2 regions of the Angustibacter aerolatus genome follow, and region 1 is predicted to be linked to the other one. Evidence: predicted binding sites of a transcription regulator. Region 1 holds the regulator's gene; the other holds the start of a gene.

Region 1 (10,668 bases):
CACCGGAGCCGTCGGGGGTCGCGTCGCGCGGCTGCTGTCGGCGGCCGGCGTGCCCACCCTGCTCGTCGGTCGCGACCCGGCCCGGCTGCCCTCGCTGCCGGGTGCCGAGCACGGCCCGGCCGCCGAGTACCGCGACACCGCCGCGATGACGGCCGCGCTGCGGGGCGTGCGCACCCTGCTGCTCGTCTCGGCCCGCGAGTCCGCCGACCGGCTGGTCGAGCACCGCAGCGCCGTGGACGCCGCCGCCGCGGCCGGCGTGCAGCACGTCGTCTACACCTCGTTCCTCGGCGCGGCCCCCGACTGCGTGTTCACCCTCGGTCGCGACCACTGGCACACCGAGCAGCACCTGCGCGCGAGCGGCATGGCGTGGACCTTCCTGCGCGACAGCCTCTACAGCGACTTCCTGCCCGGCATGGCCGGCGACGACGGCGTGCTGCGCGGCCCCGCCGGCGACGGCCGGGTGAGCGCCGTGGCGCAGGACGACGTCGCCGAGGTGGCCGTGACGGTGCTGCGCGACCCGTCGGTCCACGAGGGCGCGTCGTACGACGTGACCGGCCCCGAGGCGCTGACCCTCGACGAGGTGGCGGCCACGATCACGGCGGTCACCGGCCGGGCCGTGCGGTACGAGCGGGAGACCGTCGAAGAGGCGTACGCGTCCCGGGCCGTCTACGGCGCACCGGACTTCGAGGTGGCCGGGTGGGTGACGTCGTACGAGGCGATCGCGGCCGGCGAGCTCTCGCGCGTGGGCGACGCCGTGCCGCGGCTGCTCGGGCGACCGGCGGCCTCCCTGGCCGAGCTGCTGCGGCGCGGCTGACCCGCGCCCGCCCTGCGCCGGAACCGGTCGCGGCGAACTCCTCGAGGTTGCTGCAGTGACACCGATGCACAGGAGGTGGCGCCGACATGATCCGGTCCGGCGTCTGTTGGCGGCTGCTCGAGGTGCTCGTGGCCGACCACCACGACGTCGTGTGGGCGCGGTCGGCGACGGACGACGTGCGCGTCGAGCAGACCGCGCCCGTCACCGCGGCGGTGCGCGAGCTGCACCACCGCGCCCTGGCCGTGGGCGTCACCGGCAGCGGCGAGGAGGTCGTCGCGCTGCTCGACGTGGTGGCCGACACCCTCGTGCTCGCGGTCACCCGCCTCGAGCTGCAGACCACCGTGCAGCGGCACGCATCGGTCGACGACCTCACCGGCCTGCTGAACCGGCGCGCCGGCCTGGCGCGGGTGCAGGAGCTGCTCGACGAGGGGCGCTCGGACGACGGCAGCGCGCTGCTCGTCGTCGACCTCGACCACTTCAAGGCGGTGAACGACCGGTTCGGCCACCTGGCCGGCGACGCCGTGCTGCGGGCGATCGGCACCGCGTGCCGCACCGCGACCCGGCCGGGCGACGTCGCCTGCCGGTACGGCGGTGAGGAGATCCTGCTGCTGCTGCCCGACACTGGCCAGGCCGCGGCGGTCGCGGCGACCGAGCGGCTGCGGGCGACCGTCGCCGGCACCCCGTTCCCGGAGGTGCCGGGCGGCCGCGGGCTGCGCGTGACGGCGAGCATCGGCGTGCGCTGGTGGCAGGAGCGGCCCGTCGGCGACGGACTGCAGTCCCTCGTCGCCGAGGCCGACGCCGCGCTGTACGCCGCGAAGGCCGGCGGTCGCGACCGCGTGGTCGTCCACCCCGTCACGGTCGCGCTGCCCGCGGGCTGAGCGGGCCGGGGCCTCAGTCGATCGCGCGCAGCGGCTCGAAGCGCCCGCCGCGCACCTCGTAGGCCCAGACGACGGCGTGCGCCGGCTCGCCCGCCGACGTCCAGCCCACGCGGCCGGCGACCCCCTCGGCGCGGTACGTCGACAGGTACCTGTTCAGGGCCGCCCGGTCGGTGGCGCCGGCGTCGATGCCCGCCAGCAGCGCCCGCGTGCCGTCGTACGTCTCGGCCGCGTAGGTGCCGGCGTCCCGGCCGAAGGCGCCGCGGTATGCCGCGGCGAAGGTCGTGGCCCGCTCCGCGGGGACGCACGGGCAGGTGACGACCGCGCCGTCGGCCGCCGCGTCGCCGGCCGTCTCGACGAGGCCGGGGTCCTTCGCGCCGTCGTCGCTCACGAACCGGGCCTCGACACCCGCCTCGCGCAGCTGCCGCAGCAGCAGCCCCGCCTCGGCGTAGTAGCCGCCGAAGTAGACCGCGTCGGCCTCCGCCGCGCGCACCCTGGTGACGGTCGGCGAGAAGTCCGTCTGCTTCGCCTGCACCGTGTCGTGGGCGACGGCCGCGGCACCGAGCTGCCGGCGCACGATCTGCGCCAGCCCCGACCCGTACTCGGACGCGTCGTCGACCACCACGACGCGGCGCGCGCCCAGCGACTGCAGCAGGCGGACGGCGGCCGGACCCTGCGTGTCGTCGGCGCCCAGCACGCGGTGGAACGTCGTCCAGCCGTTCGTCGACAGGGCCGGGTTCGTCGCGGTGGTCACCCACGGCAGACCGGCCTCGTCGAGCATCGGCCCCGCGGCCTTCGCCTCGCCGCTGAACGCCGGGCCGACGAGGGCCAGCAGCGACCGGTCGTCGACGGCGCGCTTGGCCAGCGCCGGCGCCTGGGCCGGCTCGGCCTGCGAGTCGAACGTGCGCAGCGTGACGGCGCACCGGGGCCTGCCGGCCGCGTGCTCGCGGACGGCGAGCTCGGCCGCCTGGCGGATGCCCTGCCCCAGGCTGGCGTAGTCACCGGTGGCGGCGCCGAAGAAGCCGAGCTGCACGGCGCACCGGCCGTCGCCGGCCGCCGGCGCGCCGTCCGTGGTGCCGCCGCACGCGGCGAGCACGAGCAGCGACGAGACGACGAGGGGCAGCAGGCGACGCACGAGACCTCCAGCAGCGGCAGCGACCGTCGCTGCACGGACGCTCACTCTTGCACGACAGCACGCGGTCTCCGCGCCGCACGAGCGCCTGCTTCGACCCCTGCGGGTGCCCGGGTCGAACGGGGCGCAGCGGGGACGGGTCAGGCCGGTCGGCTGGTCGTGACCGCGAACACCGGGTAGCCCGGCGCGATGGCCAGCAGCTCGGCGTCCGACGCCGACGGGCCGACGCCGTCGAAGAACTGGCCGACCTCCCAGCGCCAGCGCCGCAGGTAGGCGCGCAGCAGGTCGGGCTTGTCGGCGTCGGCCAGCTCGACGGCGGTGAAGGTCTCGACGCGGCGTCCGACCCGCAGCTCCCCGGTGCCGGCGACCCGCAGGTTGCGCACCCACTGCGTGTGGCCGCGCGGGGCGACGAGGTACCGGTGACCGTCGACCGTGAGCGGGTTGACCGGGTTGGTGCGCCACTCGCCGCTCGTGCGCCCGCGGACGGCGAGCACCCGGGAGCCGTAGACGCTCACGCCGTGGGCGGTCAGCCACCCGACGGCCCGGTTGAACGACGTCTCGAACCGGGTGGGGACGAGGTTCCGGCGGCTCGGGTCGGCGGCGCCGGGGGTGGCTGCGGTCATGGTGTCCTCCGATGACGTCGAGAGCGGTGCTCTCGGATCACCACACTGTGGCACGCCGTGAAGGCCATGACAAGAGCAGTGCTCTCGTTCTTGGTACGCTGACCGGGTGCCGACCAGAGCCGAGAACCGTGACGACGTGACCGCGCGCATCCTGGCCGCCGCCCGCGCGCAGCTGGGGTCGGTGGGGCCGCAGCAGCTGTCGCTGCGCGGCGTGGCTCGCGACGTCGGCCTGGTCAGCTCGGCGGTGTACCGGTACTTCGGCAGCCGCGACGAGCTGCTCACCGCCCTCATCGTCGAGGCCTACGACGCGCTGGGCGACGCGACGCAGGCGGCGGAGGTGGCGCTCGGCCGCGCCGGGCGGGTCGGCACCGGGCGCTACCGTCGGCGCTGGCACGCGATCTGCGAGGGTGCACGCACCTGGGCGGTCGCGCACCCGCACGAGTACGCGCTGCTCTACGGCACGCCCGTTCCCGGGTACGCGGCGCCGCAGGCCACCGTCGGTCCGGGGGTGCGCGTGGGGCTGCAGCTGCTGCAGGTCGTGCACGAGGCGGCCGAGCAGGGGGCGCTGCGCCGCGACGCCGTGCCGCCCGCCGCGCCGGCGCTGCGCCGCCAGGTCGAGGGTCTCGGCCTCGACCCGGTGCTCGACGGCGGCACGCAGGCCGCGGTGTTCATGGCCTGGGCGCAGCTGTTCGGCACCCTGTCGTTCGAGGTGTTCGGCCAGCTGCACGGGGGCCCCGACCCCGAACTGTTCATCGACCACGTGGCCGGCTCGACCGCCGACCGCGTGGGACTCCCCTAGCGGCCCCTCAGCTGTACGTCCCACGACCGCCCCGACGCCGTGCGGGCCGTGCAGGTGAACCCCTCGGGCGGCACCGATCCGCACCGGTCACCGGGCGCCGACCGCGGCCACCCGGACGGCCCACGACGGGCCGTCCGGGGTGGGTCGCGGGTCAGCGGCGGGCCAGCTCCTCGAGCGTCGCACGGGCGCCGTGCTCGTGCAGCGAGGCGAGGGCGTCGACGTACGCGTCGCGGAAGCGCTCGTCGTCGACGAGGTCGCCGAACAGCTCGCGGTCCTGCACGAAGGCGGTCGGGTCGGCGTCGGGGCCGACCTGGCGGGCCGCGCTGGCCATCACCCGGTCGCGCAGCTGGTCGACGACCACGATCTGCTCACCCTGCTCGTCGACGCCCTCGGCGTACCGGGCCCAGGCGGCGACGACGAGCGTCGCGCGCTCGATCGGCCCGCCGACGGCCAGCTCCTCGCGGATCACCGGCGTCACCCACTTCGGGATGCGGTCGGACGACTCGGCGCACAGCCGGGCCAGGGTGTCGCGCACCTCGGGGTTGGCGAACCGCTCGATGAGCTGCCGCTTGTAGGCGTGCAGGTCGATGCCGGGCACCTCGTGCAGCGTCGGCGTCGCCTCGTCGTCCATGTAGCGCAGCAGGAACTCGACGAACAGCGGGTCCTGGCAGACCTCGTGGGCGTAGCGGTACCCGGCGAGGTAGCCGAGGTAGCAGAGCGCCTGGTGGCTGGCGTTCAGCAGGCGCAGCTTCATGAGCTCGTACGGCTCGACGTCGGGCACCAGCTGCGCACCGACGTCCTCGAACCGCGGGCGGCCGAGCGGGAAGCTGTCTTCCAGCGCCCACTGGGTGAACGGCTCGCAGACGACCGGCCAGGCGTCCTCGACGCCGAAGCGCTCGCTGAGCAGCTCGCGGTCGTGGTCGCTGGTGACCGGGGTGATGCGGTCGACCATGCTGTTCGGCCAGGCGACGTCGGTGCGCAGGTGCTCGGCCAGGGCCGGGTCCTTCGCCTCGGCGAACGCCGTGAACATCCGGCGCGCGACGTCGCCGTTGCCCGGGATGTTGTCGCACGACATCACCGTGAAGGGCTCGATGCCGCGCTCGCGACGACGGCGGGCGGCCTCGACGACGAAGGCGAACGAGGTGGTCGGCACCGCGCCGTCGGCCAGGTCGGCCTGCACCGCGGGGTTGCGCAGGTCGAACTCGCCGGTCTGCGGGTGGATGTTGTAGCCGCCCTCGGTGACCGTGAGGCTGACGATGCGCGTGGTCGGCGCGGCCATCAGCTCGAGGACGGCCTCGGGGTCGTCGGCGGCGAACAGGTAGCGCAGCAGCGACCCGATGACGCGCGGCTCGAGCCGGCCGTCGGGGTGCTTCACCACCAGCGTGTAGAGGCCGTCCTGGGCGTCGAGGGCGTCGCGCATCCGCACGTCGTTCGGCATCAGGCCGACGCCGGCGATGCCCCACTCGCGCGCGCCACCGGCCTGCAGCAGGCGGTCGACGTACATGGCCTGGTGGGAGCGGTGGAACGCACCGACCCCCAGGTGCACGATGCCGACCTGCACGGACGACCGGTCGTAGGTCGGGACGGCCACCTCGGGGTCGAGGGACTGCAGAGCCTGGGGGGTCAGCTTCATCGCGGGGGAGCTCCTGTCAGGGACCGTCGTCACGCCAGAGACTAGCCACGACAGGGGGTGTGCAGCGCGGCGACTCGGCACCCCGCGGGGCCGGTGAGCGGCACGGTCAGAGCGGGTGCCCTCGACGGTCAGAACCGGGCAGACCCGGGCAGCGGCGTCAGCCCTGCGGGCGCCAGACGACGAGCGCCGAACCGACCCCGAACGCCGAGCGCGCCGGACGTCGGCCGGCCACGACGCTGACGATGTCGCCGGACGGCGTGGCGGCGAACACCCGCGACCCCGGCCCGGCCGCTCGGCGGGCCCGCTCCAGCTCGGTGCCGAGCTCGCGCACCCGCGCCTGCAGGGCCGCGACCTGGGACTCGAGCTCGAGGATGCGCTTGATGCCGGCCAGGCTGACGCCCTCGTCCTGCGACAGCCGCTGCACCTCGCGCAGCACCGCGACGTCGCGGGCGGAGTAGCGCCGGCCACGGCCGCGCGCCCGGTCGGGCTGCACGAGGCCGATGCGGTCGTACTGGCGCAGGGTCTGCGGGTGCATCCCCGCGAGCTGCGCCGCGACGGAGATGACGAACACCGGCGTGGTGTCGTCGAGGTCGAGCTCGGGCAGCTGCACGGCTCCTCCTACTCGCCGCGGGCCTGCGACATCAGGCCGGCGCGGGGGTCCTCCCCCTTCGTCGCGGCGGCGTAGGACTCGACGGCCGCGCGCGCCTCGTCGTCGAGCCGCTGCGGCACCGCGACCTGCACGACGACCCGCAGGTCGCCCTGCCCGGACGTCGTGCGCACGCCGCGCCCGCGCACGCGCAGCGTGCGACCGGACGGCGTGCCGGCCGGCACCTTGACCCGCACCGTGCCGACGCTCGCGCGGCCGTCGTCGAGCTCGAGCACGGGCACCTCGACGGTCGCACCGAGCGCGGCCTCGGCGAAGGTGACCGGCACGGTCACCGTGAGGTCGTCGCCGGTGCGACCGAAGACCGGGTCGGGCGACACCTGCACCGTGATGAGCATGTCGCCCGCGGCGCCGCCCTGGTCGCCGCGGCCGCCCTTGCCGCGCAGCCGGATGCGCTGGCCGTCGCGGGTGCCGGCGGGCACGCGGGCCGTGACCTGCGAGCCGTCCGGCGAGCGGAGGGTGACGGTCGAGCCGGTCACCGCCTCGCGGAAGCCGAGCCGGGTGGTGGCCTCGACGTCGGCACCGCGCTGCGGACCCCGGGGTGCGCCGAACCCGCCGAACCGGCTGCGCCCGCGGCCGCCGGCGGTGTCGCCGGCGCCCATCGTGCGCAGCAGGTCCTCGAGGTCGATGCCCCCGGGGCCGCCCGCGCCGCCACCCGGCGGGAAGCGGGTGCCGCCGCCGGCACCCGCCCCGCCGAACATGCTGCTGAAGACGTCCTCGAACCCGCTGCCCCCGCCACCCGGTGCGAACCGCGCGCCGCCGCCGCTCATCGCGCGGACGGCGTCGTACTGCTTGCGCTGCTCGGCGTCGGAGAGCACCGAGTAGGCCTCGCCGATCTCCTTGAACCGCTTGTCGTCACCGCCGTTGGCGTCGGGGTGGTTGGTGCGCGCGAGCTTGCGGTACGCCTTCTTGATCGCCGTGGCGTCGGCGTCCTTGGCGACACCGAGCGTCGCGTAGAAGTCCTTCTCGAACCAGTCCTGACCGGCCACCCGGTGCCTCCCCTCGTGCTGCTGGTGGTGTTAGCGCGGGTCCGCGACGGCGACGCGCGCCGGGCGCAGCACCCGCTCGCCCGCCTTGTAGCCGGGCTGCAGCACCTGCACCACGGTGGTGACCTCGGTGCCCTCGGCCAGCTCGGCCTCGGTGCGCATCAGCGCCTCGTGCACCGTCGGGTCGAACGCCTCACCCACCTCGCCGAAGCGCTGCAGGCCGTTGCGGCCCAGCGCGGCCTCGAGCTTGTCGGCGATGGCCGCGAACGGCCCGCCCTCGAGGTCGCCGTGCTGCCGGGCGAGGTGGATGTCGTCGAGCGCCGGCAGCAGCGTCTCGAGCACCCCCGCGACGGCCGTGTCGCGCGCGACGTCGCGGTCGCGCTCGACCCGCTTGCGGTAGTTCACGTACTCGGCCTGCAGCCGCTGCAGGTCGGCCAGCCGCTCGGCCGCCAGGTCGGACCCGCCGACCCCCGCGGCCGGCTCGGCCGGCTCGGTCGGCTCGGCGGCGGGCTCGTCGTCCTCGCCGGTCGCGCCCGTCGTGCCGGTCGCACGCGGCTCGCCGGTCTCGGGGTCGATGCGCCGCCGGTCGCGGACGGTGACGGTCTCCCGACCGTCACCGTCCCCGCCCTGGCCGGGCGCACCCGTCGGCGTCTGCGGCTGCTGCTGCGTCGGCTCGGTGTCGCCCGTCGTCATCAGTTCCCCTTGGCCTGCTGCTGGTCGTCGTCGACGACCTCGGCGTCGACGACGTCGTCGTCGTCCGGCACCTCGGCGCCGGCGCCCGCACCCGCGGACGCGCCGTCACCGGCGGACGCCTGCGACTGCTCCTGGGCGTACATGGCCTGGCCGATCTTCTGGCTGGCCGTGGCGAGCGCCTCGGTCTTCGCCTTCAGCTCGTCGACCGAGCCGTTCTGCGACAGCGACGTGCGCACGTCGGCGATGGCGGCCTCGACCTCGGTCTTGATGTCGGCCGGCACCTTCTCGTCGTTGTCCTTGAGGAACTTCTCGGTGGAGAACGCCAGCTGCTCGGCCTGGTTGCGGGTCTCCGCCTCCTCGCGACGCTGCTTGTCCTCCTCAGCGTGCGCCTCGGCGTCCTTGATCATCCGCTCGATCTCGTCCTTCGGCAGCGCGCTGCCGCCGGAGATCGTCATGGCCTGCTCGACGCCGGTGCCGCGGTCCTTCGCCGACACGTTCACGATGCCGTTCGCGTCGATGTCGAAGGTGACCTCGACCTGCGGCACGCCGCGCGGGGCGGGGGCGATGCCGGTGAGGTCGAACGTGCCGAGCGGCTTGTTGTCGCGGGTCAGCTCGCGCTCGCCCTGGAACACCTGGATCGTCACGGACGGCTGGTTGTCGGCCGCGGTCGTGAACACCTCGCTGCGCTTGGTCGGGATCGCGGTGTTGCGCTCGATGAGCTTCGTCATCAGCCCACCCTGCGTCTCGATGCCGAGCGACAGCGGGGTGACGTCGATGAGCAGGACGTCCTTGCGCTCGCCCTTCAGGACGCCGGCCTGCAGGCTCGCGCCCACGGCCACGACCTCGTCCGGGTTCACGCCCTTGTTGGGCTCGCGGCCGCCGGTGAGCTCCTTGACGACGGTGGTGACGGCCGGCATGCGGGTCGAGCCGCCGACGAGCACCACGTGGTCGATCTCGCTCAGCTGGATGCCGGCGTCCTTGATCACCTGGTTGAACGGCGCCTTGGTGCGCTCGAGCAGGTCGGAGGTGAGCTGCTCGAACTGCGCGCGGGTCAGCTGCTCGTCGAGGTGGATCGGGCCGTTCTCGGTCATCGAGAGGTACTGCAGCGACAGGTTGGTGCTGGTCGAGCTCGACAGCTCCTTCTTCGCCTGCTCGGCCGCCTCGCGCAGCCGCTGCATGGCGATCTTGTCCTTGCCGAGGTCGACGCCGTAGCTGTTCTTCACGGTCGTCAGCAGGTGGTCGACGACGCGCTGGTCCCAGTCGTCGCCACCGAGGTGGTTGTCACCGGAGGTCGCGCGGACCTGGATGGTGCTGAAGCCGTCGTCGTCCTTGCCCACCTCGAGCAGCGAGACGTCGAAGGTGCCGCCGCCGAGGTCGAAGACGAGGATGAGCTCGTCCTCCTTGCCCTTGTCGAGGCCGTAGGCCAGGGCCGCCGCGGTGGGCTCGTTGATGATGCGCAGCACGTTGAGGCCCGCGACCTCGCCGGCCTCCTTCGTGGCCTGGCGCTGGGCGTCGTTGAAGTACGCCGGGACGGTGATGACCGCGTCGGTGACGTCCTCGCCGAGGTAGCTCTCGGCGTCGCGCTTCAGCTTGCCGAGGATGCGGGCGCTGATCTCCTGCGCGGTGAACTTCTTGCCGTCGATCTCGGTCGACCAGTCGGTGCCGATGAAGCGCTTGACCGACCGGATGGTGCGGTCGATGTTCGTGACGGCCTGGCGCTTGGCGATCTCGCCGACCAGCACCTCGCCGTTCTTGGCGAACGCGACGACGGACGGCGTCGTCCGGCCGCCCTCGGCGTTCGCGATGACGGTGGGCTCGCCACCCTCCAGGACCGCCACGACGGAGTTCGTCGTGCCCAGGTCGATGCCGACCGCACGTGCCATGTCTGTGTCTCCTCGGTTGTCGCCTTGAGCCTGTGCGGCTCAAGTCTGCGAGACCGCCGGGTCACCGTCAAATCGGGCCGGTCGATCTTGAGTCTGCTTCGCTCAACTCCGCGACGCGCTCCCGTGTTCCCCGCCGACGCACCCGTCGGGCCCGGACGAGACGATGGGCCGGTGCCCGCACCGACCGACCTCCCACCCCGCCTCACCTCGCGGGCGCTGCTGCCGCTGAGCATCGGCGTGGTCGGCCTGGTCACGCTGAGCGCGTTCGTCGACCGCGCCGTGGCCACCGTGCTGCCCACCGCGCTGGGCGACCTCGGGTCGGTGAGCAGCTTCGGCGCCGTGGCGGCCGCCCCGCTCGCCAGCTACGTCGCCGCGCTCGCCGTGAGCGGCCTCTGGGCCGACCGCCTCGGCCCGCGGCCGGTCGTCGTCACCGGACTGGCCGCCTTCGTGGTCGCGCAGGTCGTGACCGCGACGGCGCAGGGCGTGCCGGTGCTCGTGGGCTCGCGGCTGCTCAGCGGCGTGGCCGAGGCACTGGTCGACGTCGGGCTCACCGTGCTCATCGCCGA
Region 2 (10,668 bases), on a different contig from region 1:
CGGGCCGGACGCGCTCGACACCTATCGCAGCAGCGTGCGGGCGCCATCCGACCTCGACGCCTTCTGGAGCGAGACGCTCGAGCAGGCCCGTGCCGCCGACCGGCCGCCCGTCGTCGAGCCCGTCGACACCGGTCTGCGCACCCTCGACGCGTTCGACGTGTCGTTCGCCGCCTTCGACGGCCAGCCGGTGCGCGCCTGGCTGCGGCGTCCGGCCGGGGTCGACGGTCCGCTGCCGACGGTGGTCGAGTTCGTGGGCTACGGCGGCGGGCGCGGGCACGTGCTGTCGAACCTGCTCTGGGCCAGTGCCGGGTACGCCCACCTGCTGATGGACACCCGTGGGCAGGGGTCGACGTGGAGCACCGGTGACACGCCGGACCTCGCGCCGGCCGGCCCGCAGGTGCCCGGCGTCATGACGCGCGGCGTGCTCGACCCGCGCACCTACTACTACCGCAGGCTGTTCACCGACGCCGTGCGCGCCGTCGACGCCGTCCGCGCCCTGCCCGGCACCGACCCCGAGCGCATCGCGGTCACCGGCATCTCGCAGGGCGGCGGCACCGCGATCGCCGTCGCGGCGCTGGTCCCGGAGGTGCGCGCCGTCGTGGCCCGGGTGCCGTTCCTGTGCGACGTCGCGCACGCGCTGACCGTCACCGACGCGTACCCGTTCCGCGAGCTGACCGACTACCTCGCGACCCACCGGCACCACGTCGACGCGGTGCTGCGCACGCTGTCGTACGTCGACGGCGTGGTGCTCGGCGCGCGGGCCACGGCCCCCGCGCTGCTCACGGTCGGGCTGATGGACCAGACGGTGCCGCCGTCGACCGTCTACGCGGCGCACCAGGCGTACGGCGGGCCGAAGCGCCTGCAGGTCTGGCCGTACAACGCCCACGAGGGTGGCGGTCCGGACGACGATGCGCTGGCCCTCGACTTCGTCCGCGAGCACCTTGGAGACCCCCGATGACCGCTGCGCCGCAACGGAACTGGTCCGGCAACATCACGTTCCGGCCGGCCGAGTACGCCGAGCCGACGACGCTCGACGAGCTGCGCCGGCTGGTGACGGGGTCGCGCCGGGTGCGGGCGCTCGGGTCGCGGCACTCGTTCAACGAGGTCGCCGCCACCGACGGCACGCTGGTGTCGCTGCACCGCATGCCGACCGTGGTCGACGTCGACTCCGAGCGCCAGGTGGTGCGGGTCAGCGGCGCGACCCGGTTCGGCGAGCTCGGCACCGACCTGGCCCGCCAGGGGCTGGCGCTGGCCAACACCGGCTCGCTGCCGCACATCTCGGTGGCCGGCACGGTCGCGACCGGCACCCACGGCTCGGGGCGCACCAACCGGGTGCTGGCGGCCGGCGTCCGCGCCCTGCACCTGATGGGTGCAGACGGTGAGGTGTCGCTGGTGTCGCGCGACACGGTGGGCGACGCGTTCGACGGCAGCGTGCTGGCCCTGGGCCGGCTCGGCATCGTGACCGAGCTCGAGGTCGACGTCGAGCCGACCTTCGACATCGCCCAGACCGTGGTGATCGACGTGCCGGACGACGCCGTCGGGGCGCGGCTGGAGGAGATGCTGTCGTGCGCCTACAGCGTCAGCGTCTTCACCCGCTTCGAGCCGGGGCGCAACCGGGTGTGGGCCAAGCACCGCGTGCAGCCCGGCGACGTCGCCGACGAGCACGGGGTCGTCGTGGCGCCCGGCCTGGCCGACGACCTGTGGGGTGGCCGGATCAGCGACGTCGAGCAGCACCCGGTCGAGGGCGTCGACACCGCTGCCGCGTCGCCGCAGCTCGGGGTGCCGGGGCCGTGGAACGAGCGGCTGCCGCACTTCCGGCTGGAGTTCACCCCGAGCGTCGGCGACGAGCTGCAGACGGAGTACCTGCTGCCGATCTCCGCGGCGCCGCAGGTGTGGGCCGGGCTCATGGCGCTGCGCGAGCGGCTGGCCCCGCTGGCGCTGACGTGCGAGCTGCGGGCGATCGCGGCGGACCCGTTGTGGCTCAGCCCGACCCAGGGCGTCGACGCGCTCGCCGTCCACTTCACCTGGCACCCGCGGATGGCCGAGGTGACGCCCGTGCTGGAGTCGTTGGAGGCGCTGCTGCTGCCGCTCGGGGCCCGGCCGCACTGGGCCAAGGTGTTCGCGCTGCCGGCCGAGCAGGTCGGTGCGCTGTACCCGCGGCTGGCCGACTTCCGGGCGCTGGTGGCCGAGCGCGACCCCGAGGGCCGCTTCGGCACCGACCTGGTCGACCGCTGGCTCGGTCTGCCCTCGTCCGCTCCCGCTGGCGGGGTCGGCAGCCCTCTGGTCGACTCGGCACAGCCGCCTCGCCGGTGAGGCGGCACTCGGGGACGGGGACGGCATGACGGATCAGGGCGTGCGCCGCGAGGCGCAGCAGGGGCAGCAGACGCAGGGCGGCGGGTTGACCGGTGTGGTGCTGCTCGCCGCGGTGATCTCCGCGGTGTCGGCGCTGCTGTACGGGTACGACACCGGCATCGTCTCCGGTGCGCTGCTGCAGATCCGCGAGGACTTCGACACCGGCAGCGGCATGGAGCAGGTGATCGCCGCCAGCATCCTGCTGGGCGCCGTGATCGGGGCCCTGGTCTGCAGCCGGCTGTCGGAGCAGCTCGGCCGGCACCGCACGATCCTCATCGTCTCGGTGGTGTTCGTGGTCGGTGCGCTGGCCTGCGCGGTCGCGCCGTCCGCCGCGCTGCTGTCGGTGGCCCGTATCGTGCTCGGCTTCGCGGTCGGCGGCGCCACGCAGACCGTGCCGATGTACGTCGCCGAGCTGGCCCCGGCGCACAACCGAGGGCGCCTCGTGCTGACGTTCCAGGTCGGCATCGGCGTCGGCATCGTCGTCTCGACGCTGGTCGGTGCCAGCCAGTCGCTGTCGTGGCGGGTGTCGATCGGCCTGGCCGCCGTGCCGGCGCTGCTCATGCTGCTGGTGTCGCTGCGCATGCCGGAGAGCCCGCGCTGGCTGGTGAAGGCGCGCCGTGCCGACGACGCCGAGGGCGTGCTGCGCCGCATCCGCGGCACCGACGACGTGCGCGCCGAGCTGCGCGAGATCGAGGAGCTCGACGAGGAGGAGCGCGACGCGGCCGACAAGCAGCGCGGGTGGCGGGGTCTGAAGCAGCCCTGGGTGCGCCCGGCGCTCGTCGTCGGGTGCGGCATCGCCGCGTTCACCCAGCTGTCGGGCATCGAGATGATCATCTACTACGCGCCGACCATCCTGACCGACAACGGTTTCAGCAAGAGCGACGCCCTGCTCGTGAGCGTCGCGCTCGGCGTCACCTACCTGATCATGATGATCGTCGGGCTCTCGATCGTCGACAAGGTCGGCCGCCGCCGACTGACGCTCATCATGGTGCCGGGTGCCGCTCTGTCGCTGGGGGTGCTCGGGGCGCTCTTCGTCACCGGGCACAGCGGCCGCGACAGCGTGCCGTTCATCGTCGCCTGCCTCATCGCCTTCATGTTCTTCAACGCCGGTGGGCTGCAGCTGATGGGCTGGCTGACCGGGTCGGAGATCTACCCGCTGCCGGTGCGCGGTGCCGGCACCAGCGCCCAGGCGGCGACGCTCTGGACGGTCAACACGATCATCACGTTGACGGTGCTGTCGGTGATCAACCTGATCGGGGTCGGTCAGACGTTCTGGCTGTACGCGCTGTTCAACGTCGCGGCCTGGCTCTTCGTCTGGCGCAAGATGCCCGAGCTCACCGGCCGCAGCCTCGAGCAGATCGAGGGCAACCTGCGCAAGGGGTCGTTCTCGCCCAAGGACTTCGCGACCAAGGACGTCGACGTCCGCTGAGCCCTCAGCGGACGGCGAGCCAGCCGGCCAGCCCGAAACCGCCCAGGGCGACGGCGACGCGGAGCGGGCGCTCGGGCAGCACGCGCACGACCTGTGGCCCGAGCCAGCTGCCGGCGAGCAGCCCGACCGACAGGGCCAGCACGGCAGACCACTCGACCGGGGCGACGAGCACGTAGACGACGGCCGCGACCAGGTTGCCGGCGCCGGTGACGATCGTCTTCACCGCGTTCGTGACGGCGAACGGTTCGGTGCGCCGCAGCGACAGCACCGCCAGCATGATGATGCCGGCGGCGGCGCCGAAGTAGCCGGCGTAGACGCCGACCGCCGCGACGGCGACGCCCCACGGCCAGGCCCGGCCGACGTGATCCGGGGTCGGACGTCGGGCAGCCGCCCAGGCGCGCACGCGATCGCGGGCCAGCAGCAGCGCCGAGCCCAGGGCGACCAGCCACGGCACCACCGCCTCGAAGGCGCTCGCCGGCAGCCGGAGCAGCAGCACGGAACCGAGCGCGCCCCCGGCTCCTGCGCAGAGGCTGCCCAGGAGCAGCCGGCGTCCGGTGCCGCGCAGCTCGCGTCGCGACCCGACCGCCGACCCGGCGAGCACCGTCGTCATCGCGGTGGTGTTCGTGACGTTCGCGGCCAGCGGCGGCAGCCCGAAGGCCAGCAGCGCGGGGTAGCTCACCAGCGACGCGAGTCCCGCCACCGTGCCCACGAACCCGGCGCCCAGGCCGGCGAGGACGAGCAGCAGGTGCGCCGTCACCCCGTGCGTCCGCAGCGCCGCAGCCGCTGCACGGTGCGCCACCCGCCACGCAGCGCGCCGTCCGATCGCAGCGCCTGCAGCGCGTACGCGGAGCAGCTCGGGGTCATCGGGCAGCAGGCCGGGCGCCGGGCGCTGAGCAGCAGCTGGTACGCCCGCACCCGCCGCCACAGCACCCGGGCGACCCGACCCGACGGCTGCGCCGGCGCACCGGTCGGCACGTACCGCTCGGCCCGCAGCACGACGGTCGCGAGGGTGCCGAACCAGGTGAGCGTGAACAGGTTGCCCGCGTCGCAGCAGCACTCGACGCCGTCGAGGACGTCGCAGCCGTCGCGACGACGGCGCCGTTCGCGGCGGGTGCGTCCGAGGCGTCCGAGGCGTCCGCCGCGCGACCACGGGAGTCGGTGTCGCGCGGCCACGGCGGCAGCGTAGGGCCGGGCTGCGCCGTCCGGGTGAGCGGCGCTCCAGCCGACGCGACGACGCGCCGAGGGGGTGCCGTGGGGGGACCGGATCGGAGCCAGCGCGAGATGCTGCGACGGCTCGAGGAGCTCGACCGCTTCGACGAGCGGGCCAGGGCAGCCGGCGTCGACCCGCTGCGCGCGTGGCTCGACGTGCAGAGCCGCCCGGCGCCGCGCCGCTCGTGGCTGCGGGAGCACGCAGTCACGGTGGTCGTGGTCGCCGTCGTGCTGGCGCTCGCGGGCTGGTTCGGCGTCCCCCGGTACCAGCACGACCGGCAGGCCGCGGTGGCCGCGGCGCGGCAGGCCGACCGTCCGACGGCGGGGGTCGGCGAGCGCTCGGGCCGGGTGCTGCCGGCGGTGCCGGTGTCGACCCAGGGCGAGCACGCGTTCCTCCAGACGCAACCGGACGGCGGACCCGTCACGTGGGACCCGTGCCGCGAGATCCACTACGTCGTCTCCGGCACCGGCCCGCCCGGTGCCGACGCGCTGGTGGCCGGCGCCATGAGCCTGGTCACGCAGGCCTCGGGGTTGCAGCTGATCGCCGACGGCAGCACCACCGAGCTCTCGGACTTCAGCCGTCCGAAGCTCCAGCCCGAGCGGTACGGCGACCGCTGGGCCCCCGTGCTGGTCGCCTGGACGACGCCGGAGCGGGAGCCCGACCTGGCGGGCGGCGTCGTCGGCCTGGGGAGCGGGCTCGTCGCCGCCGACCGCTCGGGTCACGGCACCTACGTCAGCGGCGCGCTGGCCCTCGACACCGCCCAGATCAGCGAGGTCCTGGCGCGCGACCCCGGTGGCCATCGGGTGTCGGCGGTGGTCATGCACGAGATGGGTCACGTGCTGGGCCTGGCGCACGTGACCGACCCGACGCAGCTGATGGCGCCCGCCGCGTCGGCGTCGAACACCGTGCTGGGAGCCGGCGACCGGCAGGGCCTGGCGCTGCTCGGTGCCGGGCGGTGCGCGCCGACCCTGTAGCCGCGGCCCGGTCTGTCGGTGCCGCGTTGCACACTGGACCGGTGAGCGAGCCAGCCGACGTCGAGCCGCAGCGCATGCTGCTCGCCGTCGACGGCAACAGCCTGCTGCACCGGGCCTACCACGGCGGGTTCGGCACCGACTGGCGCGACGTCGAGGGCCGGGCGAACTGGGCGCTGCGCGGCGTGCTGCGGATCATCGGCGCGGCGGCCGACCGGCTGGCCCCCGACGCGCTCGTCGTCGGCTTCGACCACCCCGAGCACTCGCACCGGCGCGTCGAGTACCCGGCGTACAAGGCGGGCCGCCCCGACAAGCCGGCCGAGCTCGTGGCTCAGCTCGCGGACGCCCCGGAGGTGATGTCGGCGGCCGGCATCGGCGTGGTCGTGCCCGACGGGTGGGAGGCCGACGACGTGCTGGCGTCCGGCGCCGCGCTGGCCGGGCGCAGCGGCTGGCGGTGCACGGTGCTGACCAGCGACCGCGACTCGTTCGCGCTCATCGACGACACCACCTGCGTGCTGCGGCTGCTCGACGGCGGCGTCGAGGGCTCGCCGCTGCTGACCCCGGGACGGCTGCAGCTGCTGTGCGGCGTGCGGGCCGGGCAGTACACCGACTTCGCGGCGCTGCGCGGTGACAGCAGCGACAACCTGCCCGGCGCGGTGGGCATCGGCCCCAAGGCGGCGGCCAAGCTGCTCGCCGTGTTCGACGGCGTCGACGACGCGCTCGCCGCCCTCGACGGCGGCCGGGCCGCCGAGGTCGAGGCGGCGATCGGCGTCGCGGCCACCCGGCGGCTCGGCGACCCCACCTCGCGCGAGAACGTCGCCCGCAACCAGCGGCTCATGACGATGCGCCGCGACCTGCCGATGCCGGCGCTCGGCGACCTGCACCTGCCGCTCGACGCGCACCGCCTGCAGTCGGCGCTCGCCGAGCGGGCCCTCGCCCTGGGCCGGGCGCTGTGGCCGCTCACCGGGCAGGTGCCGATGGAGGTCGCGGCGCAGGCCGAGGCCGAGCGCGAGGCCGTCGACCTGCCGCCCCGCTCGCGTGCCTGGACGCCGACGCCGACGCCCGCGCCGGCGAAGGCGCCCGCACCCGAGCCGGCCGACGAGCAGCTCAGCCTCTTCGGCTGATCGCCGAGGGCGAACGGTCCGCGGGACTGAGTCGGGTCGACTCAACGTTGTGCTCAGCAGACGGCCGGCCACCACCGCCGGCCCGAGCACCACGAGGAGCCACCATGACCACCCTGACCACCTGGACCCGCCGCGACCCGTTCGCGCAGCTCGACGGCCTCGACGCGCTGGTGCGTCGCAGCTTCGGCCCGATGACGGTCCGCACCCCCGTGCGCCCGACCGGCTTCGTGCCCGCCGCCGAGGTGCTGCGCGACGGTGACGACGCCGTCGTCCGCCTCGAGCTGCCGGGTGTCGACGTCGAGCGCGACGTCACGGTCGAGCTCGACCGCGGCCGGCTCGTCGTGAGCGGCGAGCGCCGTGACGAGCGGGCCGGGCAGCGCGGCCGCAGCCTCGGCGAGGTCCGCTACGGCCGCTTCACCCGCGCCTTCACCCTGCCCGAGCACGTCACCGGCGAGTCGCTCACCGCGACGTACGACGCCGGGGTGCTGAGCGTCCGCGTCGCCGGCGCGCACGTCGGTCGCGAGCCGCAGCGGGTGTCGATCAGCGTCGGCCAGCCGGCCGACGTCCGGTCGGACGCGCAGCCGGAGGGCGAGCAGGTCGACCAGGCCTGAGCACCGCAGCCGCACACGAGGCCCGGCCCCGCACCGCGGGGCCGGGCCTCGCTGCACCCGCGGCGTCAGACGTCGATCACGACCTTGCCGACCGCGCCCTGCTGCACGGCGTCGTGCGCGGCGGCGACGTCGTCGAGCGAGAACCGGTGCAGGGGCGGGACGACGAGGGTGCCGGCGGCCACGGCCTCGCTGACCCCGGCGACGGCGGCGTCGAGGGCGCGGTCGCCGATCGTGTAGACGAGCACGAACTTCCAGCTGACGTTGCCGAGCATCGAACGCCGGCCCGGCACCGGCACCGGCTCGCCGTCGTCGGCGTAGCTGGCCACGACCAGGTGCGGCGCACCGACCTGCAGGTTCAGCTCGGCGTTGGACGCCGGGGCGACCTCGACCACGCGCGAGACGCCGTCCGGGGCGGCCGCCCGCACCGCGCGGGCGGTGTCGTCGACCGACCCGGCGCGGTAGTCCACGACCGCGTCGGCACCGGCGTCGCGGGCCGCGGCGGCCTTCTCGTCGCTGCTGACCGTCGAGACCACCGTCAGCCCGGCGGCCTTCGCCAGCCGGATCGCCGCGTTGCCGACGGCGCCGGCGCCGCCGCTCACCAGCACCGGTCCGTCGACCGGGCCGTCGGCGAAGAGGCAGTGCCACGCGGTCATGGCGGGGATGCCGATGCTGGCTCCGAGGTCGAACGAGGCGCCGTCGGGCAGCGGCACCGCCTGCCGCGCGGGCACCACGGTGTACTCGGCGGCGGTGCCCCACGGGCGCTCGCGGGCGGCGAACCAGAGCCACACCCGCTGCCCGACGCGGCCGGGGTCGACGCCCTCGCCGACCGCCTCGACCGTGCCGGCGCCGTCCTGGTCGGGCACCTGGAACCCGCCGGGCACCTCCCCCTCGCCGTCCCGCGCCTTCCAGTCGGTGGGGTTCACGCCGCTGACGGCGACCCGCACCAGCACCTCGCCGGGGCCGGGCCGCGGCGTCTCGAGCTCCTCGACCCGCAGCACCTCGCTGGCGGGTCCCTTCGTCCGGTACACGGCTGCACGCATCCCGCCATCCTGTGCTCAGGCCGACAGGCGCACCAGTCGGGGCCAGGCACTCGCCCAGCCGCCGCGAGGACCGGTGCACACGCTCACCACGGCGCCGTCCTCGTCGTCGTCGACACCGGTGCGGACGACGCCGACCGGGCGGCAGCCGGCGAGCGCGGCCTCCAGGCGGGGCTGCGCCTGCGGCGGTGCGATCGCGACCACCGGCCCGTCGGACGTCGGCGGGCCCCACAGCCCGTAGCCGTTGTGCCCGCTGTGCGCCGCCGGCAGGTCGTACCGCCGGCCGAAGAAGTCGATCGCGCCGGCCTCGCCCGCGTTCCACGCCACGACCGACGCGCGTCCTCGTTCGCCGGCCGGCAGGGTGTCGCGCGCGGCGGCGACGGCCCGGACGACGCGTGGCCAGCCGATCGTCTCTCGGCCGTCCTCGACCACCGACGGCCAGAAGGTCGCCGCGTAGACCCGCTGCGGCAGCACCGGCAGCACCGACGGCAGCACGGGCAGGACGCCGACGAGCAGCCAGGCCGGCAGCGCCCACCAGCGACGACGGGCGGGCTCCGCGGCGACGACCCCGGCGGCGAGCAGCGCCGGGAACAGGCCGACCAGGTAGTAGCCCTTGCCGGCAGCGGCGAGCACGACCGCGAGCGACGTCAGCCAGGCGACCGCTACCGGGCGCGCCCAGCCCCACGCCTCGCGGCGCAGCAGCCGCCACAGGCCGCGGCCCCAGACGAGCACGGCGGTCGGGCTGATGGCGACCGCGAGGAACGCCAGGGCCTCGACCCGCGCGCCCGCCCCGCCGTACTCGTCCTGGATGTCGGCGGCGAGGTGCAGCTGGGGCCACCCGTTCGCCGCCTGCCACGCCAGGTTCGGGAGCCAGAGCAGCGCGGCGAGCCCGCCCGCGGCCAGCACCCACCGCCACGGCAGCCGCCGGCGCGCGTCGGGCACCACGAGCAGCCCGACGGTCAGCGCCGCGAGCAGCAGCACCAACAGCGACTTGTTCTGCAGGCCGACCCCGGCGACCGCACCGACCAGCAACCAGCCGCGGCGCCAGCCCAGACGCAGGGCCCGCAGCACGAGCCAGACCACCGTCGCCCAGGCGAGCACGTCGAGCGTCGTCGTCGACAGCTCGTGCCCGACCACCAGGAACGTCGAGCCGCAGCTGACCGAGAACGCCGAGACCGTGCGGGCCCAGGCACCGCCACCCAGCTCGGCCGCAGTCGCCGCCGTCACGAGGCACAGCAGCCCGGTGGCCAGCGCCGAGGGCACGTGCAGCGCCCACACCGAGTGCGGGTGCAGCGCCTGCGTCGCCGCCGCCAGCAGTGGGCGGAGCGGCGGCTGGTCGGGGTAGCCCCAGGCGGGGTGCCGGCCGGCCGCGACGAAGTACAGCTCGTCGCGGTGCGGTCCGTACCGCCCGCCCAGCGCGAGCAGCACCAGCGTCGTCGCAGCCGCCACCAGCTGCGCCCCGCGCCACGGCGTCCGCACGCGGTGATGATGTCAGCCGCACGCACCCGTGGGAGGGTTCGCGGATGGGCGACGGCGACGCGACGACCGGCTGGCACGAGACGTCGTTCACCGCGGTGGGGCTCACGCACCCGGTGCTGCGCAAGGGGTCCGGGCCGGGCGTCGTGCTCGTGCCCGAGATCCCCGGGGCCACCCCCGAGGTGCTGCGGCTCGGCGAGGTGCTGGTCGAGCACGGCTTCCGGGTGGCGGTGCCGTCGCTGTTCGGCACGCCGGGGCGCCCGGTGAGCGGCGGGTACGCGGCCGCCTCGCTCGCGCGGGTGTGCGTCTCGAGCGAGTTCGCGGCGTTCGCCCGGCGCCGCGCGCGGCCGGTCGCCGAGTACCTGCGCGCGCTCGCCCGGCAGCTGCACGCGGAGGCCGGCGGTCCCGGCGTCGGCGTCATCGGCATGTGCTTCACGGGCGGGTTCGCGATCGCCGCC

Evidence for each region. The regulator HspR, encoded in region 1, represses chaperone genes until heat shock. The targets are predictions, from matches to a motif close to ANTTGAGNCNGNCNGNCTCAANT.
Region 2: ACYVI6_RS02105 (Hsp20/alpha crystallin family protein) is a predicted target of HspR. The motif match lies at 7,111-7,133, and genes of this name have one in related genera.

What each region holds. Positions count from the first base shown of each region.
Region 1 covers NZ_BAAHBM010000001.1:55,642-66,309, reverse strand. Annotated here, with positions in the region: gene ACYVI6_RS00320 (SDR family oxidoreductase) at 1-814, shown strand, start outside; gene ACYVI6_RS00315 (GGDEF domain-containing protein) at 901-1,692, shown strand; gene ACYVI6_RS00310 (branched-chain amino acid ABC transporter substrate-binding protein) at 1,706-2,824, opposite strand; gene ACYVI6_RS00305 (nitroreductase/quinone reductase family protein) at 2,962-3,444, opposite strand; gene ACYVI6_RS00300 (TetR/AcrR family transcriptional regulator) at 3,551-4,243, shown strand; gene ACYVI6_RS00295 (mannitol dehydrogenase family protein) at 4,395-5,876, opposite strand; gene ACYVI6_RS00290 (heat shock protein transcriptional repressor HspR) at 6,034-6,486, opposite strand; gene ACYVI6_RS00285 (DnaJ C-terminal domain-containing protein) at 6,495-7,529, opposite strand; gene grpE (nucleotide exchange factor GrpE) at 7,560-8,219, opposite strand; gene dnaK (molecular chaperone DnaK) at 8,219-10,102, opposite strand; gene ACYVI6_RS00270 (MFS transporter) at 10,274-10,668, shown strand, end outside.
Region 2 covers NZ_BAAHBM010000004.1:59,949-70,616, forward strand. Annotated here, with positions in the region: gene ACYVI6_RS02070 (acetylxylan esterase) at 1-958, shown strand, start outside; gene ACYVI6_RS02075 (FAD-binding protein) at 955-2,313, shown strand; gene ACYVI6_RS02080 (sugar porter family MFS transporter) at 2,411-3,781, shown strand; gene ACYVI6_RS02085 (sulfite exporter TauE/SafE family protein) at 3,786-4,538, opposite strand; gene yidD (membrane protein insertion efficiency factor YidD) at 4,535-4,954, opposite strand; gene ACYVI6_RS02095 (matrixin family metalloprotease) at 5,063-5,965, shown strand; gene ACYVI6_RS02100 (5'-3' exonuclease) at 6,007-7,086, shown strand; gene ACYVI6_RS02105 (Hsp20/alpha crystallin family protein) at 7,191-7,697, shown strand; gene ACYVI6_RS02110 (NADPH:quinone reductase) at 7,763-8,737, opposite strand; gene ACYVI6_RS02115 (ArnT family glycosyltransferase) at 8,753-10,213, opposite strand; gene ACYVI6_RS02120 (dienelactone hydrolase family protein) at 10,258-10,668, shown strand, end outside.